Regions from separate parts of the Chromohalobacter sp. HP20-39 genome, predicted to be linked through region 4. Evidence: predicted binding sites of a transcription regulator. Region 4 holds the regulator's gene; each other region holds the start of a gene.
What was found. The regulator sigma-54, encoded in region 4, starts transcription at its own class of promoters, with help from an activator protein. The targets are predictions, from matches to a motif close to TGGCACNNNNNTTGCTNT.
Positions count from the first base shown of each region.

Region 1: a site for sigma-54 is predicted at 1,002-1,019, ahead of RVY79_RS00790 (sugar phosphorylase). Genes of this name have one in related genera too.
Region 2: a site for sigma-54 is predicted at 974-991, ahead of glnA (glutamate--ammonia ligase). Genes of this name have one in related genera too.
Region 3: a site for sigma-54 is predicted at 1,269-1,286, ahead of RVY79_RS10805 (ANTAR domain-containing response regulator). Genes of this name have one in related genera too.

Region 1 is NZ_JAWHTP010000001.1:166,727-168,927, reverse strand. It holds gene RVY79_RS00790 (sugar phosphorylase) at 1-951, opposite strand, end outside; gene RVY79_RS00785 (GlsB/YeaQ/YmgE family stress response membrane protein) at 1,066-1,314, opposite strand; gene nrdR (transcriptional regulator NrdR) at 1,505-1,990, shown strand; gene ribD (bifunctional diaminohydroxyphosphoribosylaminopyrimidine deaminase/5-amino-6-(5-phosphoribosylamino)uracil reductase RibD) at 2,031-2,201, shown strand, end outside.
Region 2 is NZ_JAWHTP010000002.1:121,242-123,442, forward strand. It holds gene glnA (glutamate--ammonia ligase) at 1-865, opposite strand, end outside; gene RVY79_RS04120 (glycosyltransferase) at 1,354-2,201, shown strand, end outside.
Region 3 is NZ_JAWHTP010000004.1:286,414-288,614, reverse strand. It holds gene RVY79_RS10810 (CmpA/NrtA family ABC transporter substrate-binding protein) at 1-647, opposite strand, end outside; gene RVY79_RS10805 (ANTAR domain-containing response regulator) at 657-1,235, opposite strand; gene RVY79_RS10800 (MFS transporter) at 1,600-2,201, shown strand, end outside.
Region 4 is NZ_JAWHTP010000003.1:217,128-219,328, forward strand. It holds gene ptsN (PTS IIA-like nitrogen regulatory protein PtsN) at 1-10, opposite strand, end outside; gene hpf (ribosome hibernation-promoting factor, HPF/YfiA family) at 17-325, opposite strand; gene RVY79_RS07605 (RNA polymerase factor sigma-54) at 462-1,895, opposite strand; gene lptB (LPS export ABC transporter ATP-binding protein) at 2,020-2,201, opposite strand, start outside.

The sequences.
Region 1 (2,201 bases), on a different contig from region 4:
TTCGTCGGGCTGCGCGGGCGCGTCCGACGCGGTGGTGTCATCGAGGTGTTCGAGGCCGAAGTAGCTCATGTTCTCGCGGTGCGGCACGTTGGTTTCGGTGATCAGCAGCGTGCCGGGGGCGAGATGGTCGAGTACGGCGCGCAGCAGCCTTACCACGGCGTGAGTTTCCGGCAGGTGGATGCACGAGGTGCCGACTTCCTTCCATAGATAGGCAATGGCGTCGAGACGGATGATGCGCGCGCCTTGCTCCACGTAGTAGAGCATGATGCCGATGAACTCGATGAGTACATCGGGATTGGCGAAGTTGAGATCGATCTGGTCTTCGGAGAAGGTCGCCCACAGATAGCGTGTCCCACGGCGGGTGGAAACCGGTACCAGCAGTGGCGAGCTGCGTGGCCGGGTGACCTGCGACAGGTCGGTGCTCGGGTCCATTTCGATGAAGTAGTCACGCCCGGGCTGGGTGCCGGCCAGGTAGTCGACGAACCACAGTGACTCTCGGGAGACGTGATTGATGACCAGGTCGACCATCAAATCGCCGTGGCGTGTCAGACGACGAATGTCTTCCCAGTCGCCCAGCGCCGGGTTGACCTCGCGATAATGAATCACCGAGAAGCCATCGTCGCTGCTCCAGGGAAAGAAAGGCAGCACGTGAACGCCACTGAAGGTATCTGCAAGGCGTGTCTCGAGAAACTCGTCGAGCACTTGCAGTGGCGGTCGCTCGCCATCGAGCAGGAGATCGCCGTAGGTGATGAGTAACTGGTCGCGCTCGCTCCATAATGGACGCGAGCGTTCGGGGATGGCACCACGTTGGTGCGATATCAGGCGCAGCAGACGGCGCAGCACTTCATCGGCACGTGGCCCGTAGATGTCGTCCAGACGCGCCTTGGCGCGTGCGGTGAAAGCGGCTTCATCGAGTTCGGTCTGTGGGGCTTGGGAGATGGGGTGGGGCATCGAGGGTCCTCGTGAGAATCGGTGGCTCGCACGTCGACATTGTCATTGCTGTTGCAGGAGTCGTGCCATGCCCGACACGCCGGCGATGGCCGGCGTGTACGGACGCGGCAAAGGTCATTTCTTCACGATGCGGTATAGCCCCAGCAGGATGATGGCGCCGAGCACTGCAATGACGAAACTGCCGAGGTTGAAGCCATCCACCGAGCCGAATCCCAGCGCGGTACCGACCCATCCCCCGACGATGGCCCCGAGGATCCCGATGATCATGGTGATGATCATGCCACCGGGGTCGCGCCCCGGCATGATCAGTTTGGCGACGATGCCGGCCAGCAGGCCGAAGACGATCCATGCGATGATGCCCATTGGCTTATCTCCTAGGCGATTCCTTGTAAAGCATGCTTGGCGAGCGCGGAAACGCAAGCCGCATCATGAGCTTGGTCGGCCTGACGGCAGCGCGCAAGCGAGTTTCCGCGCGACGCGGGGAAAGGCTACAATGTCAGGCAATCTCGATGACCACGACTCATTCTCGATATTCAACTGCGGACGCGCCACGATGCACTGCCCCTTTTGTGGAAAGTACGACACCAAGGTGACCGATTCGCGCCTCGTGGCCGAGGGGGACCAGGTGCGTCGGCGCCGCCAGTGCAATGACTGCGGCGAACGCTTCACCACCTACGAGACGGCGGAACTGGTCATGCCCCGCGTGATCAAGGGCGATGGCTCGCGCGAAACCTTCGACGAACGCAAGCTGCGTGCCGGCATGCTGCGGGCCTTGGAGAAACGCCCGGTCAGCGCTGAATCCATCGAGGCAGCGGTCGAGCGTATTCGTCAGCGCCTGCGCGCCCGTGGCGAGCGTGAATTGGAAGCGCGCGAAATCGGCGAGGAGGTCATGCGCTCGCTGAAACGGCTCGACCAGGTCGCTTACATCCGCTTCGCCTCCGTCTACCGGCGCTTCCAGGATCTCGACGAGTTTCGCGCCGAAATCGACCGTCTGGCGCAAGAGCCCAGCTTCGTGCCCGACGATAACGATCAGCGCTGACCTCGGCACGTACCGATTCGAAGTACTCACGGAGCGACCCATGACACAGAATGCCGCGTCGGCGCTATCTCACGAGGCGTGCATGGCCCACGCGCTGAAGCTCGCCGGGCGAGGGTGCTATACCACCCATCCCAACCCGCGTGTCGGCTGCGTGGTGGTACGTCATGGGCGCATCGTCGGGGAGGGCTATCATGCACGTGCGGGTGAACCT
Region 2 (2,201 bases), on a different contig from region 4:
CGTACTCGTCACCGGCAAACATGTTGGCGCCGTCTTTCCAGAAAGACTGGTGCACGTGCATGCCGGAGCCGTTGTCACCGACCAGCGGCTTGGGCATGAAGGTCGCGGTCTTGCCGTACGCGTGGGCCACGTTGTGGATCACGTACTTCATTTCCTGAACTTCGTCGGCCTTCTTGACCAAGGTGTTGAACTTGACACCGATCTCGTTCTGGCCCGCGTTGGCGACTTCGTGGTGATGCACCTCGACCGACTGACCGATGGCTTCCAGGGTGTTGCACATCGCGCTACGGATGTCGTGGAAGCTGTCCACCGGCGGCACCGGGAAATAGCCACCCTTGACGCGCGGACGGTGCCCCAAGTTGCCGCCTTCCACATTGGTGGAATCGGTCGCCCAGGCGCCTTCCTCGGAGGTGATCTTGTACATCGCGCCCTGGATATCGGCGTTCCAGTGCACTTCGTCGAAGATGAAGAATTCCGGCTCCGGCCCGAAGAAAGCGGTATCGCCCAGGCCGGTGGACTTGAGATACGCCTCGGCGCGCTTGGCGATGGAGCGCGGATCACGCTCATAACCCTGCATAGTGGCCGGCTCGATGATATCGCAGCGCAGCACCAACGTGGCGTCTTCGGTGAACGGGTCGAGATAACCGCTGCCATCTTCCGGACGCAGGATCATGTCGGACTCGTTGATGCCTTTCCAACCGGAGATGGAGGAGCCATCGAACATCTGGCCGTCCTCAAAGAACTCGTCGTCGACGGCGCTGGCCGGGATCGTGACGTGCTGCTCCTTGCCCTTGGTATCGGTAAAGCGCAGATCCACCCACTTGATATCGTGTTCTTCGATCAGGGCGAGGGTCTTCTCGGACATGATTTCCTCCACTATGAGCCCACGGCTCGAGTCGTTTGCTTGCGTGTTCAGCGTCGTTTGTAGCATGCCCGCCAGCGGCTGCCCACGGGTATGCGATTTACGTTTTTCAATGCAGAAGGCATGCCAATCATTGGGCCATCTCAGTGCACCCTCGGTAAACGCATGATCCTACAATAAAAAATAGACCTTCCTCGGGCACCCATCAGCACCACTTTAGCGTTAGACGCGCCACATATAAGTGCAGAAATGCCGACGACGCCCCAGCAAGGTGCAGCTCACCCCCTTCATGAACCAATTTGGTGCATCACCATACTCAAGCCTCTTCCGATGACTGAACCTCGCCTCCAATGGGCTGAATCCGCGTAAATCCGTCATCAGGATGGCGGTAGAAAAACCAGCCGTGGCGATGATTGCCAGGGTTCGCGCCACCCCGCAGTCTGTGGGGTAGCTCCCCCGATACGGGCTCTGATCCCAAGGCACACTCAGCGATGCGTACTTACAGCCTGCTAATAGACGCCAGCCATGCCCCCCAGCACCTGGAGCGCTGCCTGAGCGCCCTGACACGCAGCATCGCGGGCTTCAGCGGGCATACCGAAACGCTGGTTCAGCTCACCACACTGGATGCGCCCACTCAATGCCTGCTGACGCAGCGCCAGGTCCGCTTCGCCGTGCTGCCCCAACATGGACAGGGAGCACTGCGCCACCATGGCGCCGCCTACCTCAATGGCGATGTGTTGGTATTTTTGGATGCCGCGCTCGAGGTACCCGAGCAATGGCTGTCAGGGCTGGCACGCACCTTTAGCCACCAGGCCGCCGATGCCATCGTCTGCGCCCGCTACCCGGCCGCCCCGCTAGCGCCGCCGCTCGCCAGTTGGTATCTCAGCCGTACGCAACGTGGCTTTGACGATCATCCCTGGGACTGGCCCACCGGCCAGTTGGCTATCACCCGCGAATGGTACGAGCGCCTCGGCGGCCATGACCCGCGCCTCGAGGCAGGCGCCGATCTGGACATCCTGGTCCGTCTGTGGCGTTGCCATGCACATCTCTACTGGCAAGACGCACCATTGCTGATCGACCACGCAGCCCCGCGTCGCCTGGGAGCCTGGTGGCATCGGCAGCGCCGGCATCAGCGGCATTGTCTGTACACCTCCAGCGCCGTGCGGCATCCACGCTTCCTCATCCCTCGCGTGAGTGCCGCGCTCGTGCAGGGCACGAGTCTGCCGCTGGCCTTACTGCTATGGCTGCCCTTGTCGCCGGGGATCGGGATGGCGGGCCTGGCCTTCAGCGCACTGCCAGCCGGGCTGATGACCTGGCGCGACGACACACCGGTGCCGCG
Region 3 (2,201 bases), on a different contig from region 4:
CCGCTTTCACGACGTGCCGCGAGTGTATTCCAGGGCTCGCCGACACAGTAACCATCCAGCCAACCAGCCTCGAGTTGCTTCGCCACCAAGGGCGGGGGCACTACGCGCAGATCGAGATCGCGATCGGGATCGACGCCGCCTTCCGCCAGCCAGTAACGCAATTGATAGTGGTGCGAGGAAAACGGATACACGCTGGCGAAACGCAACGCCGGTTCGCCCGCGACACGTCGTTGACGCACCACAGCTCCCAAGGCGCGGGCTGATATCGGCGTCCGCGCCATGGCATCGGGATCCGCCGAGCGCATGCTGGCATACAGCGCATTGGATACGGTGATGGCATTACCACCGAGACTCAGCGTCAGCGCCGAGAGCATCGGCGTAGGGCGTCCATCGAGCCCCAATGTCGAGGCCAGCGGCATCAGCGGCAACATCTGCGCGCCATCGAGGAGCCCAAGCTGCATAGCATCCCGTAAACCGGCCCACGACGATTCCACTTGCAGCGTCACATCCAACCCATGCGCCGCGAAAAAGCCACACTCACGCGCGACCACCAACGGCGCGGCATCGTTGAGTGGTAACATGCCCAGGATCAGCGTATCGCGCTCGGGCGAGGGCCACTCGTCTCGAGACGCTTGGGGGTCATTCATCATTGTCTCCTACGACTCGGAATCGTCGCTGGCCAAGACGGCCTGAGCCACCTCGTGAATGGTCAAGCGACGATTCATGGCGTGCTTGCGTAGCCACTGATAGGCGGCGTCTTCGCTGAACGCATGCGTTTCCATCAATCGGCTCTTGGCGCGCTCGATAGTGCGCCGCTGCGCCAGCGTGGTCTGTGTCTTGGTCAGTTCGCCCTTAAGGGCGCGATGCGCTTCGAAGCTGGCAATCGCCACATTGACCATCGAACGCACCAGCGCCGGCTGCACGTCCTCGACCACATAGGCGCTGACGCCCACACTCGTCGCTTCGCGCGTCAAATTCGGCGTTTCTTCCTCGGCAAGCATGATCATCGGCTTGGGAAAGCGGCGACCCAGTTGCCCCATGTGCTCCAGGGTATCGCGACTGGGCAGCGCCGCATCAATGATCACCGCATCCGGCTTGACGCGCATCATGATGGCGTAGAGATCGTCATGCTCGTCGGCACGTGTCACCACGTCGAACCCCGCCTCATGCAGCGCTCGTTCCAGCGCCCGCGAGCGTTCCTGCCGCGCATCCACGATCAGCACCTTGACGGTCATGCGCTTTCCTCTGCTGGGTGCTTGTCGACTTTCAATGCAGGTTACATGCCAGGACGTGCCCCTTGACGGGCCACGTCACACGGCGCTTGCACATTGGCGGTGCGATTTCGATGCATCACAACGGTGCGACCGCCTCTCATGGCGCACCAAAAGCATGCCCAAAGACGCGACACCCGCCCCCAGAAAACGCCTTTGACGACATCACGCTTCATTGGCACACCTCTTGCTTTTCATGAGACATCAGGACGTGGACCAGGCTCGCCAAGTGAGTACGAGTGCGTCGAACCCCAAGACCCGGCCCTTCACGACGAAGGTCGCCGATGTCGCGTTCGATCTCCGCTACTCCAACGTTAGAGGATGAGCCATGGAAATCCGCAACAAAGCCAACAAGATACGGCTTTTCAGCCTCAAGACACCGCAGATGCGTGTCTTCCACATGTCGTGGTTCGCGTTCCACGTCTGCTTTTTCGGCTGGTTCGGCATCGCCCCCTTGATGGCCGTCGTGCGTGAAGACCTCGACCTGAGCAAGACCCAGATCGGTAATACCATCATTGCCTCGGTCGCCATCACTGTCCTGGTACGCCTAGTGATCGGGCTTCTCTGCGACAAAATCGGCCCCCGCAAGGCGTACACCTGGCTGTTGTGCCTCGGTTCCCTGCCGGTGATGCTAATCGGCCTCGCCGACAACTTCGAAACCTTCCTGCTGGCACGGCTGGCCATTGGCGCGATCGGCGCCTCCTTCGTCATCACCCAGTACCACACCTCGGTGATGTTCGCGCCCAACGTGGTCGGCACCGCCAACGCCACCACGGCGGGCTGGGGAAACCTGGGTGGCGGCACCACGCAGATCCTCATGCCGCTGATCTTCGCCGGCGTCCTGATGCTCGGCGTCAACGAGGCGCTCGGCTGGCGTCTGGCCATGGTCGTGCCCGGTATCGTGCTATTCGCGACCGGCATCGCCTACTA
Region 4 (2,201 bases):
CCAATGTCATGGCGGATTAACGGGCACCGGCGCCCTGAGCGCGTGCCTGCACCTTTTCCTTGTGTTTGACGAGTTGGCGATCGAGTTTGTCGGTTAAGGCGTCGATAGCGGCGTACATGTCGTCGCTTTGAGCATCGGCGTGAAGATCCGCACCCGCGGCATGAAGCGTGCATGCGGCCAAGTGACGTTCTTTCTCGATGGATAACGTGACTTGGACGGTAGTGATGTTGTCGTAATGGCGTTCCAGACGCGCGAGCTTTTCATTGACGTAGTCGCGTAGAGCATCGGTCAGTTCGATGTGATGACCGGTGATATTGGCTTGCATGGCACGCTCCTATTCCATCGGTTGGCTCTTCGATTGTAACCCTTTTTAGAGCGCTGCATAGCCCTGAGCAGGCGTTGGCTGACAAAGGTCGCGGCGAGTCTACGCAGCGTGGTAAGTGCGTGCAACTCGCCCTCCATCAGGCGAGTCGTTTGCGCTCACTGGAAGAAGGAATGCCCATCGCTTCACGGTACTTGGCGACGGTGCGTCGTGCGACCTGAATCCCGTCCTGGGCCAGCAGGTCGACGAGCTTGCTGTCGGATAGAGGCTTGCGTGGCGGCTCGTCACCGATCAATTTTTTCAGCCGCGCGCGGATTGCCGTGCTGGAATGAGCATCGGTTTCGCCTTGACCACCGACGTGGCTGGAAAAGAAGTATTTAAGCTCCAGGACGCCACGTGGGGTATGAATGAATTTCTGCGTGGTCACGCGGGAGATGGTCGATTCATGCATATCCACTGCGCTGGCGATATCGGCCAGGATCAGTGGTTTCATTGCTTCCTCGCCGTGTTCCAGGAAATCGAGCTGGCGCGCCATGATCTCCCGTCCCACGCGCAGCAAGGTGTCGTTACGGCTCGAGAGGCTCTTGAGCAACCATTTGGCTTCCTGCAGATGTTGCTTGAGAAAGGTATTGTCATCGCTCTTGTCGGCGCGCTTGATGAGCGCGGCGTAATCCGGCTGGATGCGTACCCGGGGGAGCGCCTCGGGATTGAGCTCGATGCGCCAGTCCTGTCGAACGCGGCGTGCGATCAGGTCGGGGATGACATAGTCGTTGCTGCTGTCCTCGAAGGCGAGGCCGGGCCGTGGATCGAGCGTGCGAACCAGCGCGATGACATGATCGAGTTCCTCCTCGTCGAGGCGCAGGCGCCGCTTGAGCAACTTGCGATCGTTGCCGGCCAGTGCCTCGAGGAACTGGCGTACCAGGCGTTTGGCCTGGGTCAGCAGCGGCATGTCCTCGGGTAGAGCACCGAGCTGCAACAATAGGCACTCGCGCAGATCGCGGGCACCGACACCGGTGGGATCGAACTGCTGCACGCGCATCATGACGTGTTCGACATCGCTGGTCTTGAGCCCGGAAAGGCCTTGGCCGCGAAGGCCCTCGACCAGTTCGTCGAGAGAGAGGGTGAGATAGCCGTCGGCACCCACGGCATCGATCAGGCTCTCGGCGATATCGCGGTCTTGCGGTGTCATGTCGGCCATGGCGAGTTGCCAAGCCAGGTGGTCATGCAGGCTGGTATGCGCGGTATTGCGCTCTATGTCGGGTCCTTCCTCGCTACTACCGCCTCCGCCCGTCAGCGAGGAGCCGGCATCTTGATAGGTGTCGCTCCATTCGCTATCCAGCGACAGGCTCTCAGGGATGTCGTCCGTCCAGTCATCCTCCTGCTGGGATTCGCTGACCTCGCGTTCGTCGAAGTTCTCTTCGAGTTCCAGCATGGGGTTGGAGTCGAGCGCTTGCTGAATCTCCTGGCGCAAGTCCAGCGTCGAGAGTTGCAAGAGCTGGATGGCTTGCTGTAATTGAGGCGTCATCGTCAGCTGGGTGCCGACGCGAAGCTGCAGCGTAGGTTTCATGGACATGGAGAATCGGTCGTCGCTTCCTGAAACGGTGCCCGTACGTTATCCCGCGACGACGTCACTTGCAAGAACGGAAGCAACAATCGTGCCATTTATATAAGCGCAGGGCGGTTCCAGTAGCTTGCGCTTACAGTCGGAACTCATGGCCGAGATAGACGTCGCGTACTTTCTGGTTGGCGAGGATGGCGTCGGCATGCCCCTCGGCGATGATCTGTCCGTCGCCGACGATATAGGCGTTATCACAGATATCCAGGGTTTCGCGGACGTTGTGGTCGGTGATCAAGACGCCGATATCACGATCGCGGAGTT